One region of the Paenibacillus sp. FSL H8-0332 genome, then DNA from elsewhere that is predicted to be linked to it. Evidence: a T-box and tRNA genes for the amino acid it is inferred to sense, from the RefSeq annotation. Region 1 holds a T-box; the other holds one or more tRNA genes.
What was found. The T-box of region 1 lies ahead of NST43_RS24110 (valine--tRNA ligase). A T-box ahead of a tRNA ligase gene usually reads a tRNA of that ligase, here a tRNA-Val.
Positions count from the first base shown of each region.

Region 2: it has a tRNA-Val gene. The T-box ahead of NST43_RS24110 (valine--tRNA ligase) is inferred to sense a tRNA for this amino acid. The anticodon was not compared.

Region 1 covers NZ_CP150145.1:5,584,038-5,588,759, forward strand. Annotated here, with positions in the region: gene NST43_RS24110 (valine--tRNA ligase) at 1-2,551, opposite strand, end outside; T-box leader at 2,710-2,993, opposite strand; gene NST43_RS24115 (stalk domain-containing protein) at 3,087-3,749, opposite strand; gene NST43_RS24120 (LysM peptidoglycan-binding domain-containing protein) at 3,950-4,722, opposite strand, start outside.
Region 2 covers NZ_CP150145.1:2,682,723-2,687,444, reverse strand. Annotated here, with positions in the region: gene metG (methionine--tRNA ligase) at 1-1,304, shown strand, start outside; partial or broken gene NST43_RS11480 (aldo/keto reductase) at 1,348-1,730, opposite strand; gene NST43_RS11475 (hypothetical protein) at 1,903-2,025, opposite strand; gene NST43_RS11470 (NUDIX domain-containing protein) at 2,058-2,417, opposite strand; tRNA gene NST43_RS11465 (tRNA-Val) at 2,574-2,645, shown strand; partial or broken gene NST43_RS11460 (Rpn family recombination-promoting nuclease/putative transposase) at 2,719-3,357, opposite strand; gene NST43_RS11455 (hypothetical protein) at 3,505-3,948, opposite strand; gene NST43_RS11450 (hypothetical protein) at 4,216-4,722, opposite strand, start outside.

The DNA.
Region 1 (4,722 bases):
CTTTTGCCGGAGCTTTGGCTACAAAGCCCTGATTACTGAGCTTCTTCTCCACACGCTCCACTTCGTTGTTCAGGGTCTGAACTTCTTTTTCAAGACGGATAATCTCCTGGTCGATATCGATCAGACCGGACAGCGGCAGAAGCAGTTCCGCTCCGGTAACCACGGCGGACATCATTTTATCCGGCGTCTGCGGCGCAAGACCTGCTTCGAACGAAGAGGTGTTGCAGAAGCGCCCGATGTAATTGTCGTTGCGGGAAATAATGTCCAGGGTGTCCTGGCTGCCGGCTTTGATAATCAGTTCGACCTTCTTGCTCATTGGCGCATTCACTTCCGCGCGGATACCGCGAACGGCCCGGATGATATCCATCAGCAGGTTCATCTCTGACACTGCCTGCGGATTCTCAAGCGCCGCATCGTACTTCGGCCATTCGGCCAAGGTGATGGATTCGCCCTGATGCGGCAGATGCTGCCAGATCTCCTCCGTAATGAACGGCATGAACGGGTGAATCAGGCGCAGTGTGCGGTCCAGCACGTAAGCCAGAACGGACTGGGTCTTGGCCTTGGCGGCTGCGTCCGCTCCATATAGCGAGAGCTTGGCGAATTCGATATACCAGTCACACAGATCATCCCAGATGAAGTTGTAGAGCAGGCGGCCAGTCTCGCCGAACTCGTACGAGTCAATTAGACGCGTAATATCGCGGGAAGTTTCGTTCAGGCGGTGCAGAATCCAGCGGTCCGCTGTGCCAAGCTCACCTGTAATGTCGATATCTTCAAAGGCTACGCCTTCCAGATTCATCAGCGCGAACCGGGAGGCATTCCAGATCTTGTTGGCAAAATTGCGCGCCTGCTCTACCTTTTCCATCCGGAACCGCAGATCCTGTCCCGCTGTACTGCCGGTAGTAATCATATAGCGCATGGCGTCAGCGCCGTACTGCTCGATAACATCCAGCGGATTGATGCCATTGCCGAGAGACTTGGACATCTTGCGTCCTTCGGCATCGCGTACGAGTCCGTGCATCAGCACATCGGAGAACGGCTTCTGTCCTGTGAATTCCATGGCTGAGAAAATCATGCGCGCTACCCAGAAGTAGATGATATCGTAGCCGGTAACCAGTACGTTGTTCGGATAGTAGCGCTGATAGTCGCTGCTGTCCCCGTCAGGCCAGCCTAAGGTAGCGAACGGCCAGAGATTCGAGCTGAACCAGGTATCCAGAACATCTTCATCCTGCTTCAGGTCGGACAGTCCGCTGATGCGGCGTGCTTCTTCTTCATCATGTGCAACTACAATCTCCCCGGTGGATTCGGAGTACCAGGCCGGAATACGGTGGCCCCACCACAATTGGCGGGAGATACACCAGTCGCGGACATTCTCGATCCAGTTCAGGTACGTCTTCTCGAAGCGGTCCGGCACGAAGTGAACTCCGTCTCCGTCCTTCTGTGCGGCGATGGCTGCTTCTGCCAGCGGCTGCATTTTGACGAACCACTGGGTGGACAGATAAGGCTCTACTACGGCCCCGGAACGTTCACTGTGTCCTACCTGATGTACGTGATCCTCAATGGAGATCAGCACGCCTTGCTCCTTCAGGTCCGCTACGATGGCCTTACGGCAGTCGCTGCGGTCCATTCCCTGGTAGGCGCCTGCTTCCTCATTCATCACTCCGCCTTCATCCATTACATTGATCTGCGGAAGGTTATGGCGGACTCCCATCTCGAAGTCGTTCGGATCATGGGCCGGTGTAATCTTAACCGCACCGCTGCCGAAGTCCTTATCGACGTATTCATCGGCAATCACGGGAATCTCACGTAAGGTAATCGGCAGAATCAGCGTCTTACCGATCAGATCCTTATAACGCTCATCCGAAGGGTGTACCGCTACCGCAGTATCGCCCAGCATCGTTTCGGGCCGTGTGGTAGCCACCGTGATATGGCCGCTGCCATCCTTAAGCGGGTAACGCAAATGGTACAGATGACCGTTCACTTCTTTGTATTCAACCTCGATATCAGACAGCGCTGTACGGGCAGCCGGGTCCCAGTTAATAATCCGCTTGCCGCGATAGATCAGGCCCTTCTGGTACAGCTCCACAAATACCTTGCTTACTGCCTTCTTCATTCCATCATCAAAGGTAAACCGCTCGCGGGAGTAATCCAGAGACAGGCCCATCTTGGCCCATTGGTCATGAATCGTCTCTGCGTACTGGTCTTTCCAGGCCCATACCTGCTCCAGGAACTTCTCGCGCCCCAGATCATGGCGGGAGATTCCCTGCTGTCGCAGCTTCTGCTCTACCTTGGTCTGCGTAGCAATGCCTGCATGATCCGTACCCGGCAGCCACAAGGTATCATAACCCTGCATCCGCTTGGTTCGAATCAGCACATCCTGAAGCGTGAAATCCAGTGCGTGTCCGATATGCAGCATTCCTGTTACATTCGGCGGCGGAATAACGATGCTGTAAGGCTCCGCATCCGGCCGCTTGCCGGCTTCGAAGAAGCCGTTCTCCATCCAGTACGCATACCATTTCTTCTCTGCCGCTCCCGGATCATATGTAGTCGGCATGTCGCTCTGCTTGTGATTAGCTGCGGCGGTATCTTCTGCCGCTTCCTGCTGGTTCGGCAGCTCTGCTGCTGCATTGTTATTATCAGCCATTGTGAACCCTCCACTGTTAATGTATTGAGTAGCTAGTGGTTTCTGAGAATACAAAAAGGCCCTTCGTCTCAAAGGACGAAAGGCCATTCTTTCGCGGTACCACCTTTGTTTCGCGCCAACAAAAAATAAAACTCTGCCTTAAGTCCCCTTACAGGTTCCTGAAGCTTAGCGCGACACTTCTGCAGATAACGGCTGCGTCCGGCCGCATCCTAACCGGTCTTCAGGATGAAGACAAGCTCAGAAGGGCAACTCCGGGGCGACTTCGGGGGCTGCATCCTGCGGAAATTCACACCAATAATAATTCCGCTCTCTGAAGGGCTGACCGCCTACTCTTCCCGTTCCCAGTCTTTATGCTAGTTATTACTTAGTTCAATAATACATTCAGTATTATCCCTAGTCAACCAGCATATGCACTAAACGGCAGGCAGCAGTTAAGCCGCAGCGCTTACTCCCCGCTCCAGATCACCTGAACCACATTGAAGCCCTGGTTGCTGCCTGTTCCGGGAGCTCCATCCAGTGTTACGGCGAACTTGCTTCCAACATCAATAATGGAGAAGGCCGAGGCTGAGACCTCCTCTGTTTTGGAGGTTGCTCCTTTTTGCACGAAATAGTCCTTATACGTATTGCCGAGCGTCTCCAGACTCTGCTTCGTGCGGTAGCTGAAAGTCGCGGACGGCGTACCGGTCGCCGAGCCTTCGATCAGATCAAATATCTTCGCATCGGCCGGAAGCGGGAAGTCCGCCGGCAGACTCTTCGGACGCTTCACGGAATCCGCTGGTGTTCCTGCGGACGAGCCGCCGGAGGAGACAGCCGGGGCAGCCGCATCGCCGATGATTACCCGGCTGGTAGCAGCGTCGTAAGTGACAGCGGTGTTCAGCGCTTCGCCGATGGAGCGTACAGGCAGATAAGTAATGCCGTTGTAGGTAATCGGGGCGAGGGTTTTGCCGTTGCCGTCTTTGGGCGTGTACGCCTGGCCATTCACGACGATCCCGATTTTGTTGTTCAGGAGCGCCTTGATCTCCTGCAGATTACTGGCGGCGTAGACACCGGCCGAGACTGTGAGCGTCAAGCATAGTGCGGCCGCAGTGGCTGCCACTTTTTTCTTCATGTGAGTTATCATCCTTCCAGAAGTGGTGTACCAGCGCATAGCTGCCTGAATGTGTAATGTATGTAGGCCGGTAGTGACTATTACCCCCGGCTGAACGGTTTGTAAACCAAAAGCGGATTTCACAAAGAAAACAGGAACAGCCCCATCCATAAGGCAAGGGCTGTTCCTGTTAAGCCTGAATTCTCCGCACACCGTCAATCTCAAGGAATGTATAAGACCTGTCCCTCTTCTACAATCTGGCCGGACAGCCGGTTGTACATGGTCAGCTCCCGGGTGCTAAGCTGATATTTCTCGGCAATGGTATCCAGCGTCTCTTCCCGCTGCACGATGCAGAGCCGTACCTTGCGGAACAGCTCCGTTCCGCCCATGCCGCCGATGAACCGGCTCTTCCACGCTGTATCATTGCCGGCCTCAGGGATAGCCTCCGCTACAGAGTCAATATTGCCCGAGAGCAGCTCCTCCTGCTCTCTGTTGGCGCGGCTTGCGCTGAGCAGCGAGGAGAAGGTGAGCGGCTCCTTCTCCGCGGCTCCCGGTTCTTTTTTGCTGCCAAGGGCAACCTTGAGATCCTGCTTCTCCTCCTGGGGAGCCAGAGATTCCGCAGACAGGAAGACTTCATTGTCTGTGGCCTGAATCTCCTCTGCCGTCTCCACCTCTTCGTTCCCGGCAAACAGCGCAGCAGCATCGTTGGCAGCGGAGGTAAGCACCGGCTCCGGCTGCGTGGCGGCATGAAGCTTCGCATTGCCCCAATGATCCACTGTGTTCAAGGCAGCGGTGCCTGTCTGAAGCGTGGTGTCTTCTTGAAGCGAGCCGTTCACAGCCGCTGGCGCCGTCTTCTCTCTGGAGGTGAGGAAGTGGCCGGAGACCGGATCAGCCGCCGGCTTGCTGCCTGCCGATGAAGCCGTATCCAGGCTATGGGTTCTTACTCTGGGTTCCTTGTCCTTCAGAGGTGTGGTGAGATAGGCAGCGGGCTGGG
Region 2 (4,722 bases), 2.9 Mb from region 1:
ATGGCCTCTGCCCGGTCTGCGGACAGCAGGCCCGGGGGGACCAATGCGATTACTGTTCAACGATTCTCGATCCGGTGGATCTGTTGGAGCGCACCTGTGCCGTCTGCGGCTCTACGCCTGTGCTGCGCTCTACTCAGCATTACTACCTGTCGCTGTCCAGCTTCCAGCAAGCACTCACAGAATATGCTAATTCCGCGCAGGGCTGGAGAGACAACGCCGTCCGGCTAACCCGCAGATATCTGCAGGAAGGCCTGCAGGACCGCGCAGCAACACGCGATCTGGACTGGGGCGTGGACGTCCCCATCGAAGGCTTCACAGACAAGAAAATCTATGTCTGGATCGAAGCCGTCAGCGGCTATCTGTCCGCCAGCAAGCAGTGGGCGGCGGAAACCGGGGGCCGCTGGGAGGATTTCTGGTCCGTACCATCCGGCCAAGATAATGAGGGACAGCCGCCTACAACTGCTTATTATGTGCACGGAAAGGACAATATTCCTTTTCACAGCCTGATCTGGCCTGCTATCCTGCTCGGAGTTGAAGAGCTGCATCTGCCGGACCGCATCTTCTCTTCTGAATACCTGACCCTGGAAGGGCAGAAATTCTCCACCAGCCGCAATTGGGCGGTCTGGGTGCCGGATATTCTCAGCCGGTATGGCCCCGACTCGGTCCGTTATTTCCTGACTGCGAACGGCCCTGAGAAGCGGGATGCCGACTTCTCCTGGAGAGAGTTCATCTACAGCCATAACAGCGAGCTGCTGGGCGCGTTCGGCAATTTCGTCAACCGCAGCCTCGCATTTGTGAATAAGTCCTGGAATGGCAGAGTTCCAGACGGAGTCTTGGACGAAGCATGGGTTAGCAGTCTGGAGCATCTGTATAAGGAAGCAGGAAGGTTAATTGAAGCCGGACATTTCAAGGAAGCCCTGGAGTTCATCTTCTCGCATATCCGCCAGGCCAACAAGTATTTCGATCAGCAGCAGCCGTGGCTCCAGATCAAGCATGATCCTGCGGCCGGGGGCAACACTCTGTACACTTGTGTTCAGATTATTGCCAATCTGTCTAACCTGCTGAACCCGTTCATCCCCTTCTCCTGCGAGAAGATTAGAGGCTTCCTGTCCATAGAACAGCCTGTATGGCACCCGGTATCCGTCCTGGTAGAGCAGCCTATATTGGAGCTTGAATTACTGTTTGAGCGGATAGAGGTGCAGCGCATAGAGGAGGAAATAGAGCGGATGAAAGACAAAAGCGTCCTGCCTCTCATACCGCTCACCAAAGCAAGCGGCACAGAGAAGAACGCTACAGGAAATTAATATAGATGAATACACAGCGGCTGTCCGCTCTGTGTGATGACTTTTAGTTCTGGCCGGGATAACGCGCTCCGGCTGCAATCCCTTGCGGGGATATCTGCTCAATCCGGGCGAGGTCCTCTGCCGTCAAAGTAACCTGAAGCGCTCCGAGGTTCTCTTGTAACCGCTCCAGCCGCTTCGTGCCTGGAATCGGCACAATCCGCTCTCCTTGTGCAAGAAGCCAAGCTAGGGCCAGCTGTGCCGGGGCGCAGCCTCGGATAAGCCGATATAGCGGATCTTCCCTGCCTTGAAGAGGTCAGTCAGTGTACCGGCGGTTTCCTCAATAGGGGTGTTCGGATCAGGACCGTGCTGATAGTACAGATCGATATAATCTGCGCCGAGATGATAGAGGCTGGCATCTACGGATTTTTTGATATAGGCCGGGTCTCCCTTGGGTCCCTGAGGTTCATATCATAATAAGTTCTGTACACTCCTACTGAATAGAGAGAGAACTCCTCCCAGTTCAGCATCCGGCGGCGCAGCTCCAGATCCAGGAACAGAAGACGCAGCATTATGCGCTCAGAATCAGGCAGACCTCCGAAATCACTAAGCACTTCACTCGCTATAGAAGCAAGAGTATCCGGCAGGCCCGGATTCCATAGCTCACAGCTTCAGGCTGCAGACGGTCCCGGCGTGATCTCAGGTAGTCGCCAAGACACTTAAACCTCGTAATCGCATAACTCATGAGCTGGGCCTCCTTTCAGCATTACAATTGATTCACAGATGCTTCAGATATTCACATAGTCTTGCATATAGCGTGGGGTAAATCCCCGGGTATGTCACCGCCTGCGGCAGCTCGCTGAAGCTTCGAAGCTCTGCCATTTCGTACGGGGGCAAAGTCCCGAACTTTTTGACATCTGCATAATACAACATCCCGTAGCTCTCTGCCAGGTCTTCACTACTGACCGAATAGATGCATAACGGATGCAGTTCATATTCTTCAGCACCTGTCTCTTCGTAGAGCTCTCTTACCGCAGCTTCCCCGGGACCCTCACCCGCCTCAATATGCCCGCCGGCAAATTCCCATGTGGACCGCTCACGGTGCCGAACCAGCACCCAGTCCTCTCCTTGCTTCATAAAAAGTACCATTATTGTAAACTAATATGGATGGGGTGTCGTGGGTTTTTGTCACTGCGGTGGTGTGACAGGGTCGTGCTTAACGGTATCATCTATCGCGTATTAAAAAATCTCTTGCCATTCCCTCACGTCCTGTGTTATTATAAATCTCGTTGCAGGACGGTAGCTCAGCGGGAGAGCACTATCTTGACAGGGTAGGGGTCATGGGTTCGAACCCCATCCGTCCTATATATGGAAAGCCTTAAAGAAACGAAGCCGATCATAAGATCGGCTTCGTTTTTCGTTGTTATCAATGGCCTTATCAAACTGACTTTAACTTTAAAACTTCTTGCTCTGAGAGGCCTGAGGCTCTAACAATAATGGAAATTTCCACTCCAAGAGCAAGAAGTTCACGCACCATTGCCTCTGCCTTTTTTCGTTCACCCTCTGCTCGTCCTTCTGCTTTCGCTCCGTTCATCCGCGACGCCTCATCCCGCAAATACTTCATCCGGGCATCATATTCCATACGTGTAGCGGCATCCTGACTCAGGAACTCCAGCGTATCCATTGCTTTTTTTAGCATAGGCTCATTCATGGTCAGCACCTCCCAGTTTGGTTGTTCGACACCCTTCAGGAATAATAACCAGTTAATCAGACCACCAGTCAATGGAACGGCCTGCTCCTCAAGCTTCGTTAATTCCATCACATGTATCTCAAGATCATTGTTAAGAGATATCCCGGTATGATCTTCCCGCAGGCGAAAGACATTATGATGGCGGTCATTCGGCAGGCAGGAGTAGTTCAATATATTGATCGTCACACACTTCTTCAATTGACTATAATCGTCGCCTTTTTGAATCTGGTGGTAATACATCTCGCTCCAGTAGAAAAGTGTCCGCTTCTCCATATTGTATGGATTGAACAATTGCATTTCGATGTTAATCCGTTTGCCCTCAGCCGTTTATCACTCCAATCATATACATTGATTATATCATGGCAGAACTACTCGTTGTAGACAAAGCCAGCCTTTAAGGTCCCTATATTGCTATTCTGTCCCCAATGCTCAAAGAAACATACTAGCACATGCTTGATCTTCAGCCCCCCCCTTTTACCTAAGCGTGATCGCCATTCGCTTATCCACCAATACAACGGCGTCTGCTTCACCCTTACCGTTGAACATGGCTGAAATTACATATATTTTCGTGTCATCTTCAGCTTTCGCTACCCATTCTTTCTCCTGCAAATAGCGCTTGTTAATCGAATCGTAAGCATAATCCAGGTTTCTCTCCATATCCTTCAGATATTGCTCGCCATAGATTTGTTTGAAGTCATCCTTGGACATGCCAACTTTAAAACCGCCAACAGTTTCATACGCATCTTTCGACTCCTCGCCCAGAGAAATGCCTGCCACTGTATCCTCACGGTACATAATTCTTACGCCAGAGCTATACATGACTGAATTGGCGATATCCTTCTCCTCCCCCTTGCCCAGTACCTCTTCCGCTTCCGCACGGCTCATTCCATACTCAACAATGGCTTTATGATCATTCACCTTTTGGATGGCTAAGTGTTTGGTGGTCACCCCGTCCTTTGAATTTGCACAAGCGGTCAATACAAACAAGAACAATAATACCAGTACTGTTTTTCGCATAATGCCCTCCCAGATGTTTTTATCTAAAGTTTACCATCGTAGGCGCGACAAGAAACAGGCCGCATCCACGCACCAAATTAAACCTTTGGTTACCATTGTAAGAGTTATAAAAAAAGACTGCATGAGCACATGCCCACACAGCCTCTATTAATGGCGATCATGACGCTCTTAACTAAGCTTATATCTCTCAGTGATTACAGAGGCACTAACCGAAAATCCTCTTTTCTGCATCGTTGCTGTCAGAGTCTTTTGAACACCGCCGTCAGGATCGCACACCAGATATTTATCAAAATTTGAAGCCGAGGAGTTATGCCCGTCCACAATGACATAGTGGGAGTTTCCGTTTTGTTCAAGTCTCATCATGCAGATGTTCCCTTTTTCTGCTTCCACTGAAACGTCAGCAATCGGAGTAATAGTTACACCTATGCTCTGACTTCCGATTTTTGCAGTGAATCCACTTGCCGTGAAATCAGCAGCATTATTGGTCCCTTTCGTTGTTGCTTCTACAACGGCATAATACACATTCGATTTGGTTGCATTAGACAACCTGCCTTTATATAGAATAAACATCCCAAGAGCGCAAATTGCACAACCATATTTCTTAATATCTCCACCGGCTGCAGTTTTCCCGCATTTTTTGTAAAAATTAGAGTCTGTAAAAGCTGAGGTAGAGGT